2 regions of the Micromonospora sp. NPDC049523 genome follow, and region 1 is predicted to be linked to the other one. Evidence: riboswitches for the same ligand, from Rfam matches in the RefSeq annotation. Region 1 holds a riboswitch; the other holds the start of a gene.
The links. A riboswitch is a leader RNA that binds a small molecule or an ion and turns the genes downstream of it on or off. The one in region 1 is predicted to bind cyclic di-AMP.

Region 1 (5,354 bases):
CGCTCTACGACGATGCGCCGACGAGTGGGGCGGCGCTGGTCGAGTGGGGCCAGTTCACCGCCGCGTACGGGGCCGGCGCGCCGAACCAGTTGCTGATCGACCTGGCCCCCGGCGTCGGTACGGCAGCCGGCCGGCAGGCGCTGGACGGGCTGCTGCGGGCGTACCCGGTGGTGCGGCTGAGCAGTGCGGCCGACCAGGCGGACGCGTTGTCGGCCTCGCTGGACGAGTTGCTCGGCATCTTCGCCGCGCTGCTCGGCATGTCGGTGCTGATCGCGCTGTTCGGGATCAGCAACACGCTCTCGCTGTCGGTGTTCGAACGTACCCGTGAATCGGCCACGCTCCGGGCGCTGGGGCTGTCGCGGCGGCAGCTCGGTCGCCTGCTGCTGGCCGAGGCGGCGCTGATCGCGCTGGTCGGCGCGCTGGCCGGGATCGCCCTGGGGGTTGGCGTCGGCTGGACCGCGGCACTCGGACTGATCAGCAGCTACGGGCACGGGCTGCCGGTCGTACCGGTGGGGCAGCTCGCCCTCTGCACGGGCCTGGCCTGCGGCGCGGCGGTGCTGGCCGGGCTGCTGCCGGCCCGCCGGGCGAGCCGGGCACCGATAGTGGCGGCGATGGCGAACGAGGGCTGAGCCGCCCTGCTCCCCCGGTGCCGGTTCCGGTCCAACCCGCTGGCACACATTGCGATATCAGCATATGTTGGGCCATAGTGGGACCGGCGACGGAGGGTGTGTGCGTGGGCGCGGGTCATGACCACGGCGCGCAGGCGATGCGCGCCGCCGAGCGGCACCGGGGACGGCTCTGGTTCGCCTTCGGGCTGCTCGTCGTGTTCATGGTCGTCGAGGCGGTCGCCGCCCTGGCCACCGACTCACTGGCCCTGCTCTCCGACGCCGGGCACATGTTCACCGACGTACTCGGGATCGGGATGGCGCTGGCCGCGATGACCGCGACCCGGCGTGCCACCGACGACCCGCAGCGGACCTTCGGCCTCTACCGGCTGGAGGTGCTCGCGGCGCTGGCCAACGCGGTGCTGCTCTTCGGCGTCGCGATCTACGTGCTGGTCGAGGCGGCCCGCCGGTTCGGCCAGGACCACCCACCGACCGTGCTGGCCGGGCCGATGCTGGTGGTCGCCATCCTCGGCCTGCTGGCCAACCTGGTCGCCTTCGCGCTGCTGCGCCCCGGGGCACGGGAGAGCATCAACCTGCGCGGCGCCTACCTGGAAGCGCTCGGCGACATGCTCGGCTCGGCCGGGGTCATCGTCGCGGCGCTGGTGATCGCGAACACCGGCTGGTGGTGGGCCGACCCGGTGGTCGCGGTCGCGATCGGCGTGTTCATCCTGCCCCGGACGTGGCGACTGGCCCGAGCCGCGATCCGGATCCTGGTGCAGGCCGCGCCGGAGCACCTCGACGTGCCCACGGTGGCGGCCCGGCTCTGTGCCGTACCGGGTGTCGCCAACGTGCACGACCTGCACGTCTGGACACTCACCTCGGGCATGGAGGTCGCCTCGGCGCACCTCACCCTCTCCGCCGGTGCCGAGGTCGGCGCGGTGCTGGCCGCCGCCCGAGGGGCGCTGCACGACGACTTCGACATCGCGCACGCCACCCTCCAGGTCGAGCCCGGCAGCGCCACCGAGAACTGCGGCCCCGCCGACTGGTGAACCCCGATCCGGTACGCACCTCCAGCCGGCTTGCCCCTTACCGGCACCCGCAACCCGACCACTCTTCGCTTTCCTCGTCCTTAAATTTTGTCCCCCGACCGGGTGAAGTTTTCAGTTTATATCCGGCATATCATTTCGATTCATTAGCCGACGCCGACGAGCCAACACTGTCCGTACTGGACCCGGCCGGTAGGCTCGGCTCCGGTCTCCGCCGGGCGGCGCCCTCCGGCGCCTGCGGTGACCGTCGCCTAATCGCACATGCGAGCCGGGGAACCATCGCGTCATTGGGGTGCATCCGCGTCAGCGGTAGGGATCTTCCGTCCCGAACCCGTCAGCTAACCCGGTCGGCGGCTGACGGAAGGACGTGCACCGAATGCCATTGTTGGCGCCCGTACGACCCCGCTATCCGCGCGCGGTCCGCACCGCGATCGCGGTCACCCTCACTTTGTTGGCCAGCGCCTTCACCCCCGCCGCCGCGCTGGCCGCACCCGCTGCGACGCGCACCGCCGTACTCGCCGCCGCCCCCGGCGGCACCGACGACGAGGGCGGCAGCGACAGCCTCCGGGAGCAACTCGACGTCGCGGCCAAGGGCTATCTCGACGCCCAGGCGGCGCTGGACAACTCCACCAAGCGGCAGCAGCAACTCGCCGCGCACCTGGGCACCCTGGAGGCCGAGCTGGTCACCCGTACCCAGACGGTCGGCGAACTGGCCGGCATGGCGTACCGCACCGGCCGGCTGGGCCCGCTCACCGCCCTGCTCAACAGCAACTCGCCGGACGGTTTCCTGGACCGCGCCGCGTCGCTGGGCACGGTCGCCGCGAACGAGGACCGCCAGCTCCGCAACCTGATCGAGGTACGCGACAAGGAGGCCCGGGCCAAGGCGGCGATCGACAACGAGATCCGGGAACAACGCAAGCAGCTCGACATCATGGCCAAGCGCAAGCAGCAGGCCGAACGAGCGCTGGCCGCGGCCGGCAGCGGCGGCTCCAGCCCCGGGGTCACCGGCACCACCACCGCCGCCACGGCCAAGCCCGCGCCGCGCAACTCGGACGGGTCGTGGCCGAAGGAGTCGTGCAGCGTCAACGACCCGACCACCACCGGCTGCATCACCCCGCGCACCCTGAACGCGATGAACCAGGCCAAGGCGGCCGGCTTCACCCGCTTCGTCTCCTGCCACCGCACCGGCGGCTCGGGTGAACACCCGAAGGGCCGGGCCTGCGACTTCGCGGCGGAGAAGGGCGGCTTCGGCGGCGTCGCCACCGGCGGCGACAAGACGTACGGCGACAACCTCGCCGCGTACTTCGTCAAGAACGCCAGCCGCCTCGGCGTGCTTTACGTGATCTGGTTCAAGCAGATCTGGTTACCCGGCAGCGGCTGGAAGGCCTACAACGGCGGCGGCGACCCCTCCAGCAACCACACCAACCACGTCCACCTCTCCGTGAACTGACCACTGCGCTGCCCCCTCCTCGGCGGCGGGGAGGGGGCAGCGGGTCAGTGGTTGGCGTTCCAGAACCCGATGAGGGTGGCGGTCCACCAGCCGAGTTGGCTGACCGTCGCGGCCAGGGCACCGGGGAGCAGGTCGGGCCAGGGCAGAGGGTTGTCACCGGCGCGGGCGAGGCGGTCGCGTACGCGGCCGAGGAACAGCCCGTTGATCCCCACCGCGAGTACGGCGAGCAGCTTGAGCTGCACCAGCCCGGACGAGGTGTCGGGGCGCAGTGCGGCACCGCTGGCGACCAGCCCCAGCAGCCCCAGCCAGATCAGCACGTGCACCCCGTGCGCCATGCCCAGCACCGTGCCCAGCCGTTCCCGGCGCAGCAGCCAGCGCAAACTGAACCAGTCCACGGTGAGTACGGCTCCGAAGCCGACCACGAGGCACGCCAGATGGCAGAAGAGCGCGAACGACCGCCAGCCCGGACCGACGCTGAGGTGCGGGGCGACGAGCACCACGACCAGCCAGCCGAGGACGACGGCGGCGATCGAGCCGATCCGCGCCCCCCGACCGGCCGGCCGACGGTGGCCACCCCGCCAACCCGCCGCCGGACCAGACCCCGGTTCGGAACGACCGGCAGGGGACCCCGATCCGCGCCCGGCCGGAGAAGCTGTCTCGCGGGCGGCGGCGGGTGGTGCGTCGGCACCGACGGGACGCGGTGTCAGGTGATCGGTGGATGATGCTGGTCGGTGGCCGTCGGCGGTGGTCGGAGCCGGGCGGTCGCCGGTGGGCGTGGAGCGGGCATCCTGCCTCGACGCTCCGGGACGGGTACGGCGGCTCGCCGGGTCGGCGCGGTCGTACCGGCCGGGCAGGGTGGGGCGATGTCCGGCGCGCTGCCGCGCGAGGGCGTACTCGGGCGCGTACTCCTTCGCCGGGGCCGGCGCGTACTCCCGCTCGGGCGCAGGTCCGCGGTCGACTTCTGCGGCGTCGGTGCTGTGCCGCCCGGGGGTACGGAGGTCAGACATCCGGACCGGCGGTTCCCGCAACCGGCATGGTGGTTCCTCCGCTCGCTCGGACCGGGTCGGCTCGGAACCGGGTCGACCGGGAGGGGACCAACCGGCCCCTCCTGTTCAGGAGACTCGGCGGGGGCGGCGGCGCAACAGAAACTTGCCCGACAAGACGTAGCCGGCTGCCGGCCGATCAGGGGAGGGCGGCGCGCGGGGGTGCGATGGCGCCGAGCAGGAGGCGCAGTCCGGGGGTCGGGTCGAAGGCCGGGTCGGGGAAGGCGAGCTGGTGCATGATCACGCCGTCCATGTGGTCGAGCATGAGCCGGCAGTGTCGCTCCGGGTCCGGTGAGCCGACCGCGCGCAGCCAGGGTGCGCCCCAGCGGACCAGTTCAGCGTTGCCCTGGCCGAGGTCGGCCTGCAACTGCGGGCGGACCGCGGCGTCCAGGCAGAGGGCGAGGCGGGCGACCGTACGCGACCGCCCGGCACCGACCGCCGTACGCACGAAGTCGGCGAGCAACCGGGCCAGCTCGTCGAGGTCGGCGGGGTGGACCGCGCCGGTCGTACGCTGCCAGTCCGCCCGGTCCAGCGCGGCCAGCCGGGCGACCACGCCACCGAGCAGGGCGTCGCGGGTACGGAAGTGGTTGGACGCGGATCCGGCGGGCAGCCCGGCCTCGGCGTCGACGGCCCGGTGGGTGAGCTGGCGCAGCCCCTGTCCGCCGAGCACGCGGATGGCGGCGTCGGTGAGTTGGTCCTGCCGGGACGACATCCGCTCACCCTAACGGACTACGCCCGTAGTCAGTTTCACTACAGCCGTAGTGACATCCCACTACAGCCGTAGTACGGTCCGCCCATGACAAAACGAGCGGGCATCATCGGCGGCGGCATCGGCGGACTCGCGACAGCGATCATGTTGCAGCGGGCCGGCTGGACGGTACGGGTCTTCGAGAAGGCACCCTCCCTCGTCGGCACCGGCACCGCGCTCGGCATGTGGCCGGCATCGCTGCGCGCCCTCGACGCCCTCGGCCTCGGCGAGGACGTACGTCAGCGCGGCGCGCGGCAGCACCACGGCAACTTCCTGCGCCCGGACGGCAGCCGGATCGCCCGCCTCGACGTGGGTGCGATGGCCCGACGCAGCGGCGACTCGGTGTACCTGATCTCCCGACCGGCCCTGCTCGGGCTGCTCGCCGGGGCGCTCGCCCCCGCGACGGTCAGCTTCGACAGCCCGGTGACCGACCTGGCCGCGTACCGAACCGGGTTCGACGTG
Region 2 (5,354 bases), on a different contig from region 1:
CGATCGCGCTGATCACGCCGGAGCATTCCAACCCCGGGTACGGCGAAGCGCCCTTCGGCGGCGCGTACTTCCCCTGCCGTTGCAGTACGTCGGCGCGGTTGACGGCGGTCGCCCGTACGTCGATCATCACCTCGCCCGGACCGAGTTCGGGATCGGGCACGTCGGCCCAGACCAGCGCCTCGGGTCCGCCCGGCTCCGGAACAGTGATCGCCTTCATGTGTCCAGTCTGGCGAAACCTGCCGTCCTGTCCAGTCCTGTCGCACGATGACCGGTCCTGTCCGGCGCTCGTCCGCCTCGATCGACGGTGACGCATCCTTGTGGACCATGGCATCCGGGGAGGTCCGGTTCATGGCAGACTAGGCGACGGCAACGGACCGGCCGGGTACGGCTTCCGGGGCCAAGGAGGGTTCGCCTAGTGGCCGATGGCGCTGGTCTTGAAAACCGGTAAGGGCAGCGATGTTCTTCGTGGGTTCGAATCCCACACCCTCCGCCTCTGAACAGCGGGAACGCCCGCTCTGAGCGCGCGCAACAGCGCGACTCGCAAATTCAGGCTCCAGCCCGCTCCACCGGATCACCCCACCTGCCGCCGAGGCCATGAACTCGCCGCTGGGGCGCTCGATGCGATGTGTGTCGGGACCTCGACTGTCGGTGTCGCGGGCCAAGATGGGACCCGAGAGATGTCGATCCGCCGAACGCTGCTTCGACCAGTTGGTGGACCCGTACGCATCGGAGGTTGTGAGATGACAGGCGAACTCGATCGGGCCGGGCTGGCCCGGCTGCACGACGCCATGGCCGGGCGGGTCGACAAAGGCGAGCTGCCGGGCCTGGTCACCCTGGTGGCCAAGGGCGACGACGTGCAGGTCGACGCCATCGGGTGCACCGCCTTCGGCGGCGACGTGCCGATGCGGCGGGACACCCTGTTCCGGATCGCGTCGATGACCAAGCCGGTCATCGCGACGGCGACGATGATGCTGGTCGAGGACGGCCGGCTGAGCCTGGACGAGCCGGTCGACCGGCTGTTGCCGGAGTTGGCCGACCGCCGGGTGCTCAAGCAGGTCGACGGGCCGCTCGACGAAACCGTACCGGCCCACCGGCCGATCCTGGTGGAGGACCTGCTGACCTTCCGCCTCGGATTCGGCACGATCACCGAACCGAGCTTCGACCCGCCGTTCCCGATCAACAAGGCGGTCCACGAGCTGCAACTCGTACTCGGCGCGCCGGATCCGCGTACGCCACACGAGCCGGACGAGTGGATCAAGCGCTTCGGCTCGCTGCCGCTGATGTACCAGCCCGGCGAGCGCTGGCAGTACAACGTCGGCACGCTGGTGCTGGGTGTCCTGGTCGCGCGGGCCGCCGGCCAGCCGCTCGGCGACTTCTTCCGGGCCCGGATCTTCGAGCCACTGGGCATGACCGAGACCGGTTTCTGGCTGCCCGCCGACTACACCAGGCGGCTGCCCAGCCACTACATGACGGACTTCCAGAGCGGGAAGATGGAACTGCGTACGGTTTCCACCCCGAGCGAGTGGTCCAGCCCCCCGGCCTTCCCCTCCGGCTCCAGCGGGCTGCTGTCCACCGCCGACGACTTCCTGGCCTTCGCCCGGCTGCTGCTGGCGAAGGGGGTGCACCGGGGCGAGCGGTTGCTGTCGGAGGCGTCGGTCGACCTTATGACCACCAACCACCTGACCCCGGAGCAGATCTCCACCGGTGGGATGCTGCTCGGCGGCCGGGGGTGGGGGCTGGGCATGTCCGTAGCGGTCGAGCCGGACGAGATCTCGCCCGTACCGGGCCGCTACGGCTGGGACGGCGGGTACGGCACCACCTGGTTCAACGACCCCCAGCACGACCTGGTGGCCGTGGCCCTGACCCAGACCAGCGACTTCATGTGGAACGGCGGGCTGGACGAGTTCGCCAAGCTCGCCATCGAGGCAGCAGGGTCCGCGCGTTGAACCCGGGTCCTAGCTGATCGACTTCAGGGTTGGCGGCGCCGGGTTGCCGATCGGATACTCCGGGTCGCGGCCGGCACGTACCTCCATCGCCCAGCTCAACTGGGCGCAGCCGTCCGGGGTGCAGCAGGCGCAGGTGCCCGGGGCGTAGGACGTACCCCGGTCCTCGTGCTGGGCGATGGTCATCGCCGCCGCCTCCCAGATCCCGGCGCGGGTCAACGGTTCGTCGACGCGGCTCACGGGGCGAACACCTGACCGGCCATGGCCACCACCTGTGCCTTTCGTTCTGGGGACCGGCGCGCGGCGGCCGGCTCGGAGTAGCGACCGGGGGCACGGTCGGCCACCCGGACCTCGCGGTCGCCGGTGTCCGCCCGATAGGCGAGGTCCATGGTCACGACAGGGACAACGCACGCGTACGTGGTTGGTTGTGGCAACGCGGCCACCGTCCCACTGGTACGGACAGTCCCGGGCGCCGACCGGTTGGGTCGGCACCCGGGACCGGGGGGAGGGCGGGTCAGGCTGAGTAGCCCCGGGTGGCCATCCAGTTGGCCAGGTCGATGGTGGTCATCCAGTAGGAGCTGACCCCGTTGACGAACGCCGGGTCCGCGATCTGCACGGTCCGTCCGCTGTCGCGGTAACCGACCACGGTGAGGTAGTGACCTCCGTCGTACGAGTGCCAGCCGCCGTCGGTGTCGGTCGCCGAGCCGGCGATGTTCGCGACGACCGCGTACCCGCTGCTGACCGCGTGTACGACGTCCGCCTGGAGTTGGTCCATCTGGGCCGGGGACGGGGACCCCTGGATGAACGTGCTCGAGTAGAAGTTGGTCTTGGCCAGGTTGTTCAGCCCGCGGGTGACGTCGTCGGCGGAGTTGGTTCCGTTGAACGTGGTGCCCAGGGCCGCGGCGACGTCGTCCTGGCTCGGCTGGCGGTCGCGGGCGGTCAGGGCGATCCTGGCGGCCGCCGGCCCGCAGTACCAGCCGTTGATCTGCGCCTCGTAGTCGTAGTCGAGCACCTTCGACGCGGGGGGAGCCTTCTTGACCGCCTTGGTCGGTGTCGCCACGGCCTTGGCGGCGGTGGGCGGGGCCGACGACGGGGCCGCCGGTGCGGGTGCCGAGGTCGAGGCACTCGGGGTCGGGGTGGCCGGGCTGGGGGTGACCAGGCTGGGGGCGATCTCGGCGCCGGCCTGGCCGCCCATCTTCTCCGCGACCGCGACGGTCGAGGCGTTGGCCGGCGTCGCCGACCCGTTGCCCTGGGTGAGCAGGATGCCGGTGGTGAGACCCACGGCGAGAACGGCGGCGGAGACGACGCCGGCCCGGTACGGGCTGGCGGTCACGACGCGTCGGAGTTGCTGACGATGCTTCATAAAAATCCTCCGCAGATGTGCCGATCTGCGATCGGGGGCACATGAATCGGGATGGCGATATGTCGCTGCCGGGGGCCGGTTTGCGTGACCTGGGGTACGCGTCATCGGCGGGGCGGATTCACCGCCAGCCGTCGGGTCCGGATCGGGGCGCGCGGAACCGTCACCGCGATGCGGTGAAATGCGCTACCGGATGAACGTCGTCACGCAAATTGCCGGGAGTGGCCTAGTGCGCTACCTTCGCGGGCTGCACCGCGATGCGGGCGAGCCGGGGCAGGTGGCGAGACGGGCCGGGGGGATCGAGGGATGGGCCACGGCAGGTACGGCGCTGCACGAGCATGTTCTCCTTCCGATACCGCCTACCGGGTTAGCTGACGGATTCGGGCGGGAAGCACGCCCTACCACGAACCAACGGTTCGCGGATTCACCCCAGAACTACTGTGGGTCCCCGGCTCGTAACAGTTACGACTCAGCGGGCCTGTTCCGGTGTCACCCGCGGTGACTAAGGGCCGGACCAGACGGGCTGACGTTACTGGGCCGCTTCTGCTCCTGCCAACCCCTCTTGGCCTGCTTAAACCGTGACCCGTGCCGCTTCTTCCGCGCCATCCGGCCCGTGCTGCATGATCACACAGAGTGGTTGTCGCCGTAGTGACCAGTTTGAGTGTGGCGGATGTGCCCGCTCATGTCGGAGATGATGACGGCGCCGGATTTGTCGGCGCGGTGCCGCTCTCCGCGCAATGTCCGGATCAGAGAAATGTCCATTGGGCCGAGGCGGGCTGGGCCCCTTGTCGCCGGCATCGGGCCCGGCGTCCCACCACCCCGGTCGACCGGACCCGGGCGCATCGTGCGACGTCCGAGTTCGTACGGACGGAAGGCGTGCAGGCCATGATGATTGATCGGACCGCCGCAGAGCGCGAGCGAATCGCGCCCGGAATGCGAGGCAGAGGTTGTGAGTGGCTACTGGTCACCGAACAGGAATAGGCGGATGGCCATCCGTACGAGCGGTGGACAGAGTATTTTGGGAATGGAAAACGCCGATGTTGTCGGGAACACCGGGACATCCGTCACCCACTGTTCCGCCTACCGGCGGCACTAAGGCGGGTCAGACAGGGTACAAAGACACTGAGTCTCCCTCTTTGGAAGGACATCCTGATGAACCTTGAGCGACCGATCGCGCCGGATCCGTACGACCTGTTGCCGCCGGTGCCGGCGTTCACCCTGACCAGCGACGACGTACGCGACGGCGAGCCGCTGGGCGTCGAGTTCGTCCACTCCAGCCTGGGCGGCGGCGACCTGTCGCCGCACCTCGCCTGGTCCGGTTTCCCGGACGGGACGCGCAGCTTCGTGGTCACCTGCTACGACCCGGACGCCCCCACCCCCAGCGGATTCTGGCACTGGCTGCTGGTCAACATCCCGGTGTCGGTCACCCAGTTGCCGCGTGGCGCGGGCAAGGCCGGGTCCGTCGAGGGTGGTGCGTTCGCGGTCCGCAACGACTACGGCACCCAGGAGTACGGCGGTGCGGCGCCGCCGGCCGGCGACCACGTCCACCGGTACCTCTTCGCCGTACACGCGGTCGATGTGGAACAGCTCGACCTCACACCGGACGCCAGCCCGGCGGTCGTCGGCTTCAACCTGACCTTCCACACCCTGGCACGGGCGGTAATCCGGCCGACGTACCAGGTCAAGGGCTGAACTTGCCGGAGTAAGTGGACGGCCGACACCGGGGACGGGTTGAACGGTGTCGGTCGTCGCTCTCCGGTCAGGCCTCCGACGCGCCGGGTACCCGGGCGACGGCGAAGACCGACTGTCCGAACGGCGGTCGCACGAGCTGCTCCGCCGCCTTGGTCACCGGCAGCACCAGGCTGTCGTAGACCTTCACCATCGGGCCTTCCTTGGGCATCAGCCGGAACACGTTCGTCGCCATGTAGTAGCCGATGAGGCCGAGGGCGTTCGCGTAGTGCAGCCGCTCCACGGTCAGCCCCGCATCGAGCAGCGCGGCCCGCATCGTCTTCTTGGTGTAGCGCCGTACGTGTCCGGTGGCGATGTCCGCC

Region 2: another riboswitch for cyclic di-AMP. It lies ahead of AB0J90_RS15610 (C39 family peptidase); the one in region 1 lies ahead of AB0J90_RS03995 (hypothetical protein).

Annotation. Positions count from the first base shown of each region.
Region 1 is NZ_JBFAPP010000002.1:318,054-323,407, reverse strand. It holds gene AB0J90_RS04005 (FtsX-like permease family protein) at 1-629, shown strand, start outside; gene AB0J90_RS04000 (cation diffusion facilitator family transporter) at 767-1,654, shown strand; cyclic di-AMP (ydaO/yuaA leader) riboswitch at 1,890-2,020, shown strand; gene AB0J90_RS03995 (hypothetical protein) at 2,028-3,101, shown strand; gene AB0J90_RS03990 (hypothetical protein) at 3,146-4,108, opposite strand; gene AB0J90_RS03985 (TetR family transcriptional regulator) at 4,284-4,856, opposite strand; gene AB0J90_RS03980 (FAD-dependent monooxygenase) at 4,941-5,354, shown strand, end outside.
Region 2 is NZ_JBFAPP010000008.1:347,616-352,969, forward strand. It holds gene AB0J90_RS15585 (NAD(P)H-quinone oxidoreductase) at 1-217, opposite strand, end outside; tRNA gene AB0J90_RS15590 (tRNA-Ser) at 402-490, shown strand; gene AB0J90_RS15595 (serine hydrolase domain-containing protein) at 741-1,946, shown strand; gene AB0J90_RS15600 (hypothetical protein) at 1,956-2,183, opposite strand; gene AB0J90_RS15605 (hypothetical protein) at 2,180-2,338, opposite strand; gene AB0J90_RS15610 (C39 family peptidase) at 2,458-3,306, opposite strand; cyclic di-AMP (ydaO/yuaA leader) riboswitch at 3,645-3,788, opposite strand; gene AB0J90_RS15615 (YbhB/YbcL family Raf kinase inhibitor-like protein) at 4,456-4,995, shown strand; gene AB0J90_RS15620 (class I SAM-dependent methyltransferase) at 5,063-5,354, opposite strand, start outside.